Linked DNA regions of Thiosulfativibrio zosterae. The protein of the gene in region 1 interacts with the protein of each later gene in a pairwise test. Links are inferred from orthologs where the notes say so. Each region holds a gene or a part of one and is shown on either strand. Other genes may lie near its edges.

The links. The genes of interacting proteins can lie anywhere in the genome.
Region 2: the proteins of rpe (region 1) and eno interact in binary tests that used the Escherichia coli proteins (3 or more experiments, as listed by UniProt). The link is inferred for Thiosulfativibrio zosterae from one-to-one orthologs.

Annotation. Positions count from the first base shown.
Region 1 is NZ_AP021888.1:542,031-549,535, forward strand. The notes cover bases 2,421-5,185. They hold rpe (ribulose-phosphate 3-epimerase), read left to right. Parts: upstream 2,421-3,333; coding sequence 3,334-4,038; downstream 4,039-5,185. Other genes in these bases: THMIRH_RS02160 (phosphoribosylaminoimidazolesuccinocarboxamide synthase), read right to left, coding at 2,421-2,682; THMIRH_RS02165 (phosphate-starvation-inducible protein PsiE), read right to left, coding at 2,721-3,152; THMIRH_RS02175 (phosphoglycolate phosphatase), read left to right, coding at 4,146-4,829; trpE (anthranilate synthase component I), read left to right, coding at 4,858-5,185. Outside these bases: THMIRH_RS02150 (S8 family serine peptidase), read left to right, coding at 1-1,110; bioD (dethiobiotin synthase), read right to left, coding at 1,124-1,795; more of THMIRH_RS02160, read right to left, coding at 1,795-2,420; more of trpE, read left to right, coding at 5,186-6,363; THMIRH_RS02185 (aminodeoxychorismate/anthranilate synthase component II), read left to right, coding at 6,379-6,969; trpD (anthranilate phosphoribosyltransferase), read left to right, coding at 6,993-7,505. UniProt on the Escherichia coli protein: Catalyzes the reversible epimerization of D-ribulose 5-phosphate to D-xylulose 5-phosphate.
Region 2 is NZ_AP021888.1:1,689,262-1,692,450, reverse strand. The notes cover bases 1-2,886. They hold eno (phosphopyruvate hydratase), read left to right. Parts: upstream 1-744; coding sequence 745-2,028; downstream 2,029-2,886. Other genes in these bases: THMIRH_RS07755 (Smr/MutS family protein), read right to left, coding at 2,435-2,886; THMIRH_RS07760 (FtsB family cell division protein), read left to right, coding at 2,101-2,424; kdsA (3-deoxy-8-phosphooctulonate synthase), read left to right, coding at 1-636. Also shown: more of THMIRH_RS07755, read right to left, coding at 2,887-3,025; 5'/3'-nucleotidase SurE, read left to right, coding at 3,066-3,189. UniProt on the Escherichia coli protein: Catalyzes the reversible conversion of 2-phosphoglycerate (2-PG) into phosphoenolpyruvate (PEP). It is essential for the degradation of carbohydrates via glycolysis.

The DNA.
Region 1 (7,505 bases):
GCGGTCGGCAATGAATATAACGGCGGCAGTGCATTTTCAAGTAGTTGGTGTGCTGAAGCTGCGGCTCATCAAGTAACTTGTTATAACGCGAACCAAGAAACCGAAAATGCCACACCTTTCCAAATAGTGGTGGGGGCGTTTAATGCCTCAGGGGTTCGCTCTGACTATAGTAATACGGGTTCTGCACTTTGGATTTCAGCCGCGGGCGGGCAATATGGTGATGATGCACCCGCTTTAATGACCACTGATCAGTCGGGTTGTCGTTCTGGTTATAGCCAAAGCTATCGATATCGGGTAGATGTGGATACTGCATTTAACTTAGGTTTTAGTGGGTCTGGTAATGAAAGTTGTAATTACTATTCAGCATTTAATGGCACCTCAGCCGCCACCCCGTTGGTCAGTGGTGTTGCTGCTTTGCTTCTGGAAGCCTACCCAGAAGCCGGTTGGCGCGATATTAAGCATTTTTTAGCGGCCAGCGCGCGCCAAATTCAACCGGCTTTGGCGGCCAAAACCTTGGATATTAATAGCACTCGCGTCACGATAGAGCAAGGTTGGGTGACCAATCAGGCAGGTTATCACTTTAGTAATGAGTTTGGCTTTGGTGCGGTCGATGTGATTGCGGCGCTAGATAAAGCCCTAGAGTGGAAAAATCTGGGGCAAAAACAACCAGGCCTGGTTGAAATTGAGAGCCAAAATCAGGTTTTAAGTGTCAATAACGAGATTCCGAATTTTGATGCTACTGGCATTTCACGAACGCTGAGTTTTACGCAAACCCGCACAGTTGAAACCATGGAATTAACGCTGAGCATCATGGGGCTTGATAACAATGCGTCTGGCAGTACGGCACATAAGATAGATGCGAGCGATTATTTAATTCAACTCACTTCTCCTTCGGGCACAAAAAGTATTTTAATGACGCCGTTTAATGCCTATCGCTCAAGTTATGACATGCCCAACCTGCGCTTGGTGAGCCATGCTTTTTATGGCGAATCTTTGAATGGCACTTGGACCTTACAAGTATTAGATGTGGATCAGAATACCCAAAATGCCATTCAAGATGTTGGCAAAGGCAAGTTGACCGAGTGGTCTTTAAGGGCCTATGCCCACTGATGTTCACTGATGCTTAGTGAGCCTTAAAGGGAATCAGTTCACAAGGGTAGGGTTTGTGTTTGAGTAGGGCTTGTAAATCTTGGTAGTTGTCTGTGTCCGCATCAGGCGTTATTTGGTTAACCAATACGGCAGCAATCTGTAATCCACTATTTTCAATCGCCGTTATGCTCAATAGGGCTTGGTTAATGCACCCCAAACGATTGCCGACCACCAAAATAAGAGGAAGCCCTAATGCCTTTGCTAGGTCGGCATTGAGTCCATCGGGTGTTAAGGGGGAATAAAATCCACCCGCACCTTCCACCAGTCTAAAGCCATCCGCTTCACAGGCTTTCAGCAAATCTGGTAATAAAATATTTTGTTCTGATTGCGCTATCGCTCTAGCTGGAGAGATAGGTGGCTCAAACACATAAGGGCAAACCATTTCTAAAGATTCGTGAGCGCCGCAGGCTTGCTGAATTAAAAAAGCGTCCTCACTACGCAAAGTGCCATCAGCCAGCAAAATCGCGCCAGAAGCAATCGGTTTGCGCCCAAAAATAACCAGGCCTGGGCAGTTTTGGCGTAAAAACTCGGCAATTTGGCAAGTCACATAGGTCTTACCGCTGTCAGTATCCGTGCCTGTAATGAAAAAACCACCGCATTCGGTGGTTTCAAGCAAGGCTTTTAAAGCATCAAACGGTGGTGGCATTAAGGATTTTCCATCAGTCTGGCTTGGGCTTCTTGGTATTTTTGGATGGTCATGTCGACCACTTCTTGGGGTAATTCAGGCCCCGGTGCGGTTTTGTCCCAGTCGAGGGTTTCGAGATAATCACGGATGTATTGTTTGTCGAAACTCTCGGGGTTTTTGCCGACCTTGTATTTTTTGGCTGGCCAAAAACGCGAACTGTCTGGTGTGAGGGCTTCGTCAATCAAATGAATGATGCCGTTTTCATCTTCACCAAATTCAAATTTTGTATCGGCAATGATAATGCCTCTTTCCAAGGCAAACTCTGCTGCCATTTTATAAAGCGCAATACTAAAATCACGCACTTGTATGGCTTTGGCTTCGCCGATGAGTTTAACGACTTCTTCATAAGAAATGTTTTCATCGTGATCACCAACGGCGGCTTTGGTCGAAGGTGTGAACAAGGGTTGAGGCAATTGTTGCGCTTTTTCTAAGCCTTCAGGTAGCGGAATGCCACATACTGTTTGGGATTTTTTATATTCTTTCCAGCCAGAGCCCACCAAATAACCACGCACAATCGCTTCAACAGGCAAGGGCTTAAGTTTGCGAACAATCATGCCACGGCCATCAATTTGTGCCAATTCGTCTTCGGTGAGCACATCTGCCAAGAATAAATCGTCTGCCAATTGATTAGGTAAGATGGCGGTGGCTTTTTTCATCCAGAAAATGGCGGTTTCGGTCAAAATGCGACCTTTGCCAGGAATCGGGGTGGGAAGCACCACATCAAATGCCGACACTCGGTCAGTGGTGACAATCAGCAGATGTTTATCATCAATATCGTAAAGGTCACGCACCTTGCCTTTGTTAATCATTTTAAGACTGGTGAGATTGGATTCGTATAAAGGTTTCATATCAGGCACCTAAAAAGTTGTTCGGCAGTTGTTCGGTATTATTCGGCTAGGTTTTTTTCGAGTTGTTCGCGGTCTGGGTAGGGCAGTTTTAAATGACCATAGCGCACAATCAAAACGGTTAAGGCAATAATCATCATGGTGACCGCAATCGCCAGCATTTGCCACTCGGTAAGATTTTTCATGTCTAAAATGAGATAACGCGCCAAGGCGATCAAAGCGATATACATTGGGAAGCGTATTGGTAATTTACCGGAATCTAGGTAAATCGCCACCATGGCTAGAATTTCTAGGTAAATAAACATGAGTAACAAATCGCCCAAATGAACTTCCATTAGGCTGACCACTTTGTAAACTTCTTGAATCATGGCAAAGATGGTCGCTAAAGCCACAAAAATCAGGCCAATAACTTCGGCAATTCGGATGCCGCGTTTAACGCTTTTAACAGCGGGGTAATGATGTATATTGCTCATGGCAAGTCCTTCAAAGTTAATTTTGGCAATTTTAGCGCAAAAAGGCAGTAGGAAAAGTTTGTTTTTTTGTTATTGATTAAATTTGTGTCTAGCCAGTGGTGAATGATTTTTGTTTTTGAGAATGAAATCACAGTCTGTTAGAATGGACAAGATTTTACTTTTATCATAGAAGGGCTTAAACATGGCTAAGAAAGAAAACTGGATTGCTCCATCGATTTTATCTGCAGACTTTTCACAATTGGGTAAGGATGTTAAAGATGTCATCGCCGCGGGCGCCGACATTGTGCATTTTGATGTTATGGATAATCACTATGTCCCTAACTTAACCATTGGTCCTCTAGTTTGCGAATCTTTAAAGAAATTCATGGTTCGTGAAGGCGTTAATGCACCGATTGATGTGCATTTAATGGTCAAGCCAGTTGACCGCGTGATTGGTGACTTCGCTTCTGCCGGTGCAGACATTATTACTTTCCATCCAGAAGCCTCTGAGCATGTTGACCGTTCTTTACAATTAATTAAGGCAGAAGGCTGTAAGGCTGGTTTGGTTTTTAACCCTGCAACTTCTTTATCTTACCTTGAGCATGTGATGGACAAAATCGATATGATTTTGATTATGTCGGTTAACCCAGGGTTTGGTGGTCAAGCCTTTATTCCACAAGCGCTAGAAAAATTAAAAATGGCGCGCCAGTTAATTGATGCTTCTGGCCGTGACATTCGTTTAGAAATTGACGGCGGTGTTAAGGTTGAAAACATTCGTGAAGTGGCGGCCGCTGGTTGTGATACTTTTGTATCTGGTTCTGGTATTTTCGGAAAAGCGAATGCTGCTGACGCTAATCGTTACGACACGGTTATTAAACAAATGCGTGAAGAGTTAGCTAAGGCATAACTTGATCAATCAAGAGTTTGTTTTCATGCCTTAGGTATGAGTTTTAGACCAACGCCAGTTAAGCTGGCGTTTGTCTTTTAAGAAAATTGAATTTAAAAGAGATTTCCATGGAAAAGTTTAAACCCGGATTTGTATTGATCGATCTAGACGGTACTTTGGTTGACAGCGTGCCAGACTTGGCTTATTGCGTCGATGAAATGATGAAGCAGTTGGACATGCCATTGCGTGGTGAAGCGGCTGTGCGTAATTGGGTGGGCAATGGCGTACAACGCTTGGTTGAGCGTTCGTTGATTAATGCCATCGATGGCATGCCCGATCCAGAGCTAATGGCAAAGGCTTATCCTATTTATTTGGAACTTTACAAGCACAATACTTCACAACGCAGCTGTGTGTACGAGGGCGTGATTGAAGGTTTAGACTGGATGCAAGCCCAAGGTTACACCTTGGCGTGCGTGACCAATAAAGCCGAGGCTTTCACGGTTCCATTACTGAAAGACAAAGGCTTGTTTGACTACTTCAAAGTTATCGTGTCTGGTGACACTTGTGCTGAGAAGAAGCCACATCCAATGCCCTTGTTATTTGCCGCCGAGCAATTAGGTGTTGCACCTGAAAATGCCTTGATGTTGGGTGATTCTAAGTCTGATGTGAAAGCCGCGCGTGCTGCTGGATTCCATGTATTCTGTACTACTTATGGCTACAACCACGGTGAAGACATTCGCAATTATAAGCCAGATGTCGTGATGGATTCCTTTATGGAATTGCCTAACTATCTAGTCGCAAAAGGCGAGTAATTTTTTAAACGCCAGCAAAGAGACGGTCATGAGCGAAGCGCATTTTTCTAATCTTGCACAGCAGGGCTATCAATCAGCTCCGCTGATGCGTACCATTTTGTCTGATTATGATACGCCCTTGAGTGTCTATCATAAGGTGGCAAATGCTCCCTATTCCTATTTATTTGAATCGGTTCAGGGCGGTGATAAATGGGGGCGTTATTCCATTATTGGTTTGCCTTGTCAAAAGCGACTGCAGGTGATAGGTCAGCAAGTCACACTTTGGAATGGCGATAAGGTGATAGAGCAGCAAATTTCTGATGACCCTTTGGCTTGGATTGAAGCCTATCAAAAACGCTTTAAAGTCTTTCCGCAATTAGGTTTGCCAGCTTTTAATGGTGGTTTGGTTGGCTATTTTGGCTATGATGCTGTGCGTTATATGGAGCCACGCCTTAAAAAATCTGTGCCCCAGAAAGATGATATAGGTGCCCCAGACATAGAGTTAATGGTGTCTGAGGAACTGGTGATTTTTGATAACCTCAGCGGTCAATTGCATGTGATAGTGCATGCAGATTTAACCCAGCCAAAACCCTACGCTAAAGCACAGGCGCGAATGTCCGAAATTGCAGAACTGATTAATCAGCCAATGCCTATGCCCAAAGATTTGCCCAGCGCCACTAAACTCGATGAGCAAGATTTTTCCTCCAGCTTTGGTGAAGAAGCGTTTAAAGCTGCGGTGACCAAAATTCAAGACTACATTCTGGCTGGCGATGCCATGCAAGTGGTGATTTCACAGCAAATGTCGGTTAAGTTTGAAGAAAGCCCGATTGATTTATATCGCGCTTTACGCCATTTGAATCCTTCTCCTTATATGTTCTTTGTAGACTTGGGCGAGTTACAAATTGTGGGCTCATCTCCAGAAATTTTGGTGCGCCTAGAAGAAGGGCAGGTGACGGTGCGTCCAATTGCCGGTACGCGTCGTCGCGGTTTAACACGCGAACTCGATTTAGAGCTTGAGCAAGATTTGCTAAATGACCCTAAAGAAGTGGCTGAACATTTAATGTTAATTGATTTAGGTCGTAATGATGTGGGGCGAATTGCCCAGATAGGTTCGGTTGAATTGACCGAAAAAATGGTGGTTGAGCGTTACTCTCATGTCATGCATATCGTGTCGAATGTGAATGGTTTAGCTAAGCCAGGTATGACGGCGATGGATGTATTACGAGCCACTTTCCCAGCGGGAACCGTATCGGGTGCGCCTAAAATTCGAGCCATGGAAATCATTGATGAGCTGGAACCGGTCAAACGCGGCATTTATGCCGGTGCGGTCGGTTATTTAGGCTGGCAAGGTAATATGGATACCGCCATCGCCATTCGCACGGCCGTTATCAAAGATAAAACTTTGTTTGTGCAGGCGGGTGCGGGTGTTGTAGCAGACTCTGTTCCCCAAAGTGAATGGGATGAAACCATGAACAAAGGGCGAGCGATTTTTAAAGCAGCTAAGTTCGTGACCGAAGGCTTGCAAACGGCAAATCCTCAAGCGGAACATAAATAAGGGTAAGGATTTAAGATGTTGTTAATGATTGATAATTATGATTCTTTCACTTATAACCTGGTGCAATATTTTGGTGAGCTGGGCCAGCAGGTTGAAGTTTACCGCAATGACCAAATAGATTTGGAAACCATTCAAACCCTGAATCCTGATTATTTAGTGATTTCACCAGGCCCTTGTACGCCAACCGAAGCCGGTATTTCGGTTGCAGCGATAAAACACTTTGCGGGTAAAATTCCGATTTTAGGCGTTTGCTTGGGGCATCAGTCGATTGGGCAAGCGTTTGGCGGGGATATTATTCGTGCTAAACAAGTCATGCATGGCAAAACTTCACCAGTGTTTCATCATAATGTTGGGTGCTTTACAGATTTGCCTAATCCCGTGCAAACCACGCGCTATCATTCGTTGGTGATTGACCAAAACACTTTGCCCGAGTGTTTAGAGGTCACCGCTTGGACACAAACTGCCGATGGTCAGTTTGATGAAATTATGGGGGTGCGCCATAAAACCCTTGCCATAGAAGGTGTACAATTTCACCCAGAATCTATTTTGACCGAGCAAGGTCATAAGATGTTACAAAACTTTTTAACCCTGTCCGTTCAGTCTTAATTTGTAAGCTAGGAGTTCGCCCCATGATCAAGCAAGCCTTAGAACAACTGTTAAACCGCCATGAGCTTTTCCCAGAGCAAATGGAAGAGATTATGCGTTTAATGATGTCGGGCCAGGCGACACCCGCTCAGGTGGCGGGTATCTTGGTGGCCTTGCGTATGAAGGGCGAAACCACTGAAGAAATTACCGCAGCGGTTAAGGTGATGCGAGAATTATCCACGCCCGTTGTGGTTGCAGATGCTTCTTTATTGGTGGACACCTGCGGAACCGGTGGGGATGGTGCGAATACCTTTAACATCTCTACGGCCAGTGCTTTCGTGGTGGCTGCAGCTGGCGGTAAGGTGGCCAAGCATGGTAACCGTTCGGTCTCCAGTAAGTCTGGGAGTGCTGATGTGCTTGAGGCCGCTGGGGTAAATTTAAATTTAACGCCACAACAAGTCGCTGAGTGTGTTGAAGAATTGGGCGTGGGCTTTATGTTTGCACCCAGTCATCATAGTGCGATGAAGCATGTCATTGGTGTACGTCGTGAATTAGGC
Region 2 (3,189 bases), 1.1 Mb from region 1 along the record:
GTTGAAGAAGGTTTGCGTATTTTGCAAAAAGTGAAAGATGAAATTGGGGTGCCTGTATTGACTGACGTCCATGAAGATACGCCTTTGGATGAAGTCGCTTCGGTGGTGGATGTCATGCAAACGCCTGCTTTTTTAGTGCGCCAAACCAACTTTATTCAAAATGTTTGTCGTCAAGGTATTCCGGTGAATATCAAAAAAGGTCAGTTTCAAGCGCCTTGGGATATGGACCAGGTGGTTGCTAAGGCTCGTGAAGTGGGTAATGAACACATTATGGTTTGTGACCGTGGCACTTCTTTTGGTTATAACACCTTGATTTCAGATATGCGTGGTTTGGCGTCAATGCGCCAAACCGGTTGCCCTGTGGTGTTTGATGCCACGCATTCAGTACAACAACCGGGCGGCAATGGAACGACTTCGGGTGGGCAGCGTGAAATGGTGCCTGTATTGGCGCGTGCCGCGATTGCGGCAGGGATTTCTGGGATTTTTATGGAAACCCATCCAGACCCTAAAAATGCCTTGAGCGATGGTCCAAATATGTGGCCTTTAGGCAATTTAAAACCCTTATTACAAACCATGCAGCGTTTAGATGCGTTGGTGAAGTCAGAAGGCTTTATTGAAAGTGAATTCTTAGGTTAGAAACCTCAAAGTTGAGAGCGGCAGGTGACTTGTCATTGGCCTGTCATGTCTAACCCTTACAATGATTAAATTTTAAAAGTTCAGTATTAATTTTGATAGGAAAAAACAATGTCAATTATCAAGGATATTAAAGCTCGTCAAGTCATCGATTCTCGTGGAAACCCTACGGTTGAAGCCGATGTTATTTTAGAAGACGGTTCAATCGGTCGTGGAATTTCTCCGTCTGGTGCCTCAACCGGTTCTCGTGAAGCGATTGAATTGCGTGATGGTGATAAGTCTAAGTTTGGTGGTAAAGGTGTTTTAACAGCCGTTAACAACATCAACACTGAAATCAGAGCCTTATTGATTGGTAAAGATGCTTTGGATCAAGCTGCTATTGATAACGCCATGATTGCTTTGGATGGCACTCATAACAAAGCGCGTTTAGGTGCAAATGCTATTTTGGCGGTTTCAATTGCGGTTGCTCAAGCAGCAGCCAAGTCAAAAAATGTGCCTTTGTATGCCTACTTAAAAACAGATGATTACAAAATGCCTGTGCCCATGATGAACATCATCAATGGTGGTGAACACGCGGATAACTCAGTGGATTTCCAAGAATTCATGATTGTTCCTGTCGGCGCACCTACCATGGCTGAAGCGATTCGTTACGGTGCTGAAGTATTCCATACTTTGAAAAAAGTGTTACATGATAAAGGCTATAACACCGCAGTCGGCGATGAGGGTGGTTTTGCACCGGATCTTAAGTCTAATGAAGAAGCGATTACCGTTATTTTAGAAGCCATTGAAAAAGCGGGTTACATCGCTGGTAAAGACATTATGATCGCGATGGATGCGGCATCTTCTGAGCTATATAAAGATGGTGTTTACACTTTAGGTTCTGAAAACAAAGTCTTGTCTTCTAAAGAAATGGTCGATTTATTGTCTAGCTGGGTTGATAAATACCCAATTATCTCTATCGAAGACGGTTTAGATGAGTCTGACTGGGATGGTTTCAAATACCAAACTGAAAAAGATGGTCACCGTTTACAAATCGTGGGTGATGACTTATTCGTGACCAATCCTAAAATTCTAGCGGAAGGGATTGAAAAAGGGATTGGTAACTCTATCCTCATCAAAATCAACCAAATTGGTACTTTGACTGAAACTTTTGAAGCCATTGCTATGGCGAAAAAAGCCGGTTATACCGCAGTGGTTTCGCACCGCTCGGGTGAAACAGAAGATGTTGTAATTGCGGACATTGCGGTTGCGACAGGTTGTGGTCAAATCAAAACAGGTTCTTTGTCGCGTACTGACCGTATTGCGAAATACAACCAATTGATTCGTATTGAGGAAGCTTTGGGTGCAGAAGCCGTTTACCCTGGTTTAGCCACTTTCTACAATCTCAAAAAATAAGCGTTTTTCTCTAACCCAGGAGGTTTTGCATTGAAAATCATTTTCATCGCTCTTGGGTTCGTGATTTTCCTATTGAGTGTTCGCCTTTTATCCTCTGATGGGGGAATAGGCGAATACCTCTCTCTGAGTTCTCGACTTGACGGCATTTCAGAAGAAGTGGCTGCTCAGCGAGCAAAAAATCAATTATTGCGACAAGAAGTTGAAGATCTGCAGTCAGGGTCTGAAGCCATAGAAACCATTGCGCGGCGCAAGCTGGGAATGATTGGTGAAAATGAAGTATTTGTTCGGGTGATTGAAGTTCCAGAAATACCTCAAGCGATGAGTCTGCCCATCATTGATGTGCCTGTACCCATTTTGGATGAATCTGAGCCGGAAGGCGCGGGTCCCGCTGAATAAGCTTGAAGATTTACTGGGCCTTTAAAAAAACATAAACCGCACCCGTGCTGCCATCTTTGGGCAAAGCGCTACAAAAAGCCAAGACTTTTGGATATTGTTGCAAACGCTGGTTGACTAAGTTTTTTAAGATGGGGTGTCCTGCCTCTGAGTTGTAACCCTTGCCATGAATAATCAACAAAAAACGGCATTTTTTTGACCAGGCCTGGTGAATAAAAGCCTTTAATTGCTGGTCAGCAATGTCCACAATCAAGCCATGTAAATCTAAAACAGCTTCTACTTGAAACTCGCCTTTTTTCAGTCGGCTCAATTCTTGCAGTCTTAAACCTTTGCGATGAAACATCAGATATTCATCCGTGCCAACACTTTGGGTATTGTCTGCCGCATGCACATTAAAATCGAATTGCAAGTGACTTTCAGGTTGCATTTGAAGGTGCTTAAGTTTTTTGGCTTTAGGTTGGCTAGGCGTTGCATGCACCTTGTTATCCGTAGCTAAGCGGGTGACACCTTGCATGGCATTTTGAAATAAGGCTAAATCCTCCTCTTCAGAGTATCCTTGTGTGGGGGTATTTTGATGTTTGTCACCCTTTTTAAAACCAGTCATTTATAATTGCTCGATTACCTTTTGGCGAGTATTTTACTGTATGAAGCTTCTTTTATCGAACGATGATGGTTATTTTGCACCGGGCATTCTGTGTTTGGCAGAAACCTTGCGTCAACATCCCTTGTGTAAATCCCTAACCGTTATTGCGCCCGATCGTAATCGCA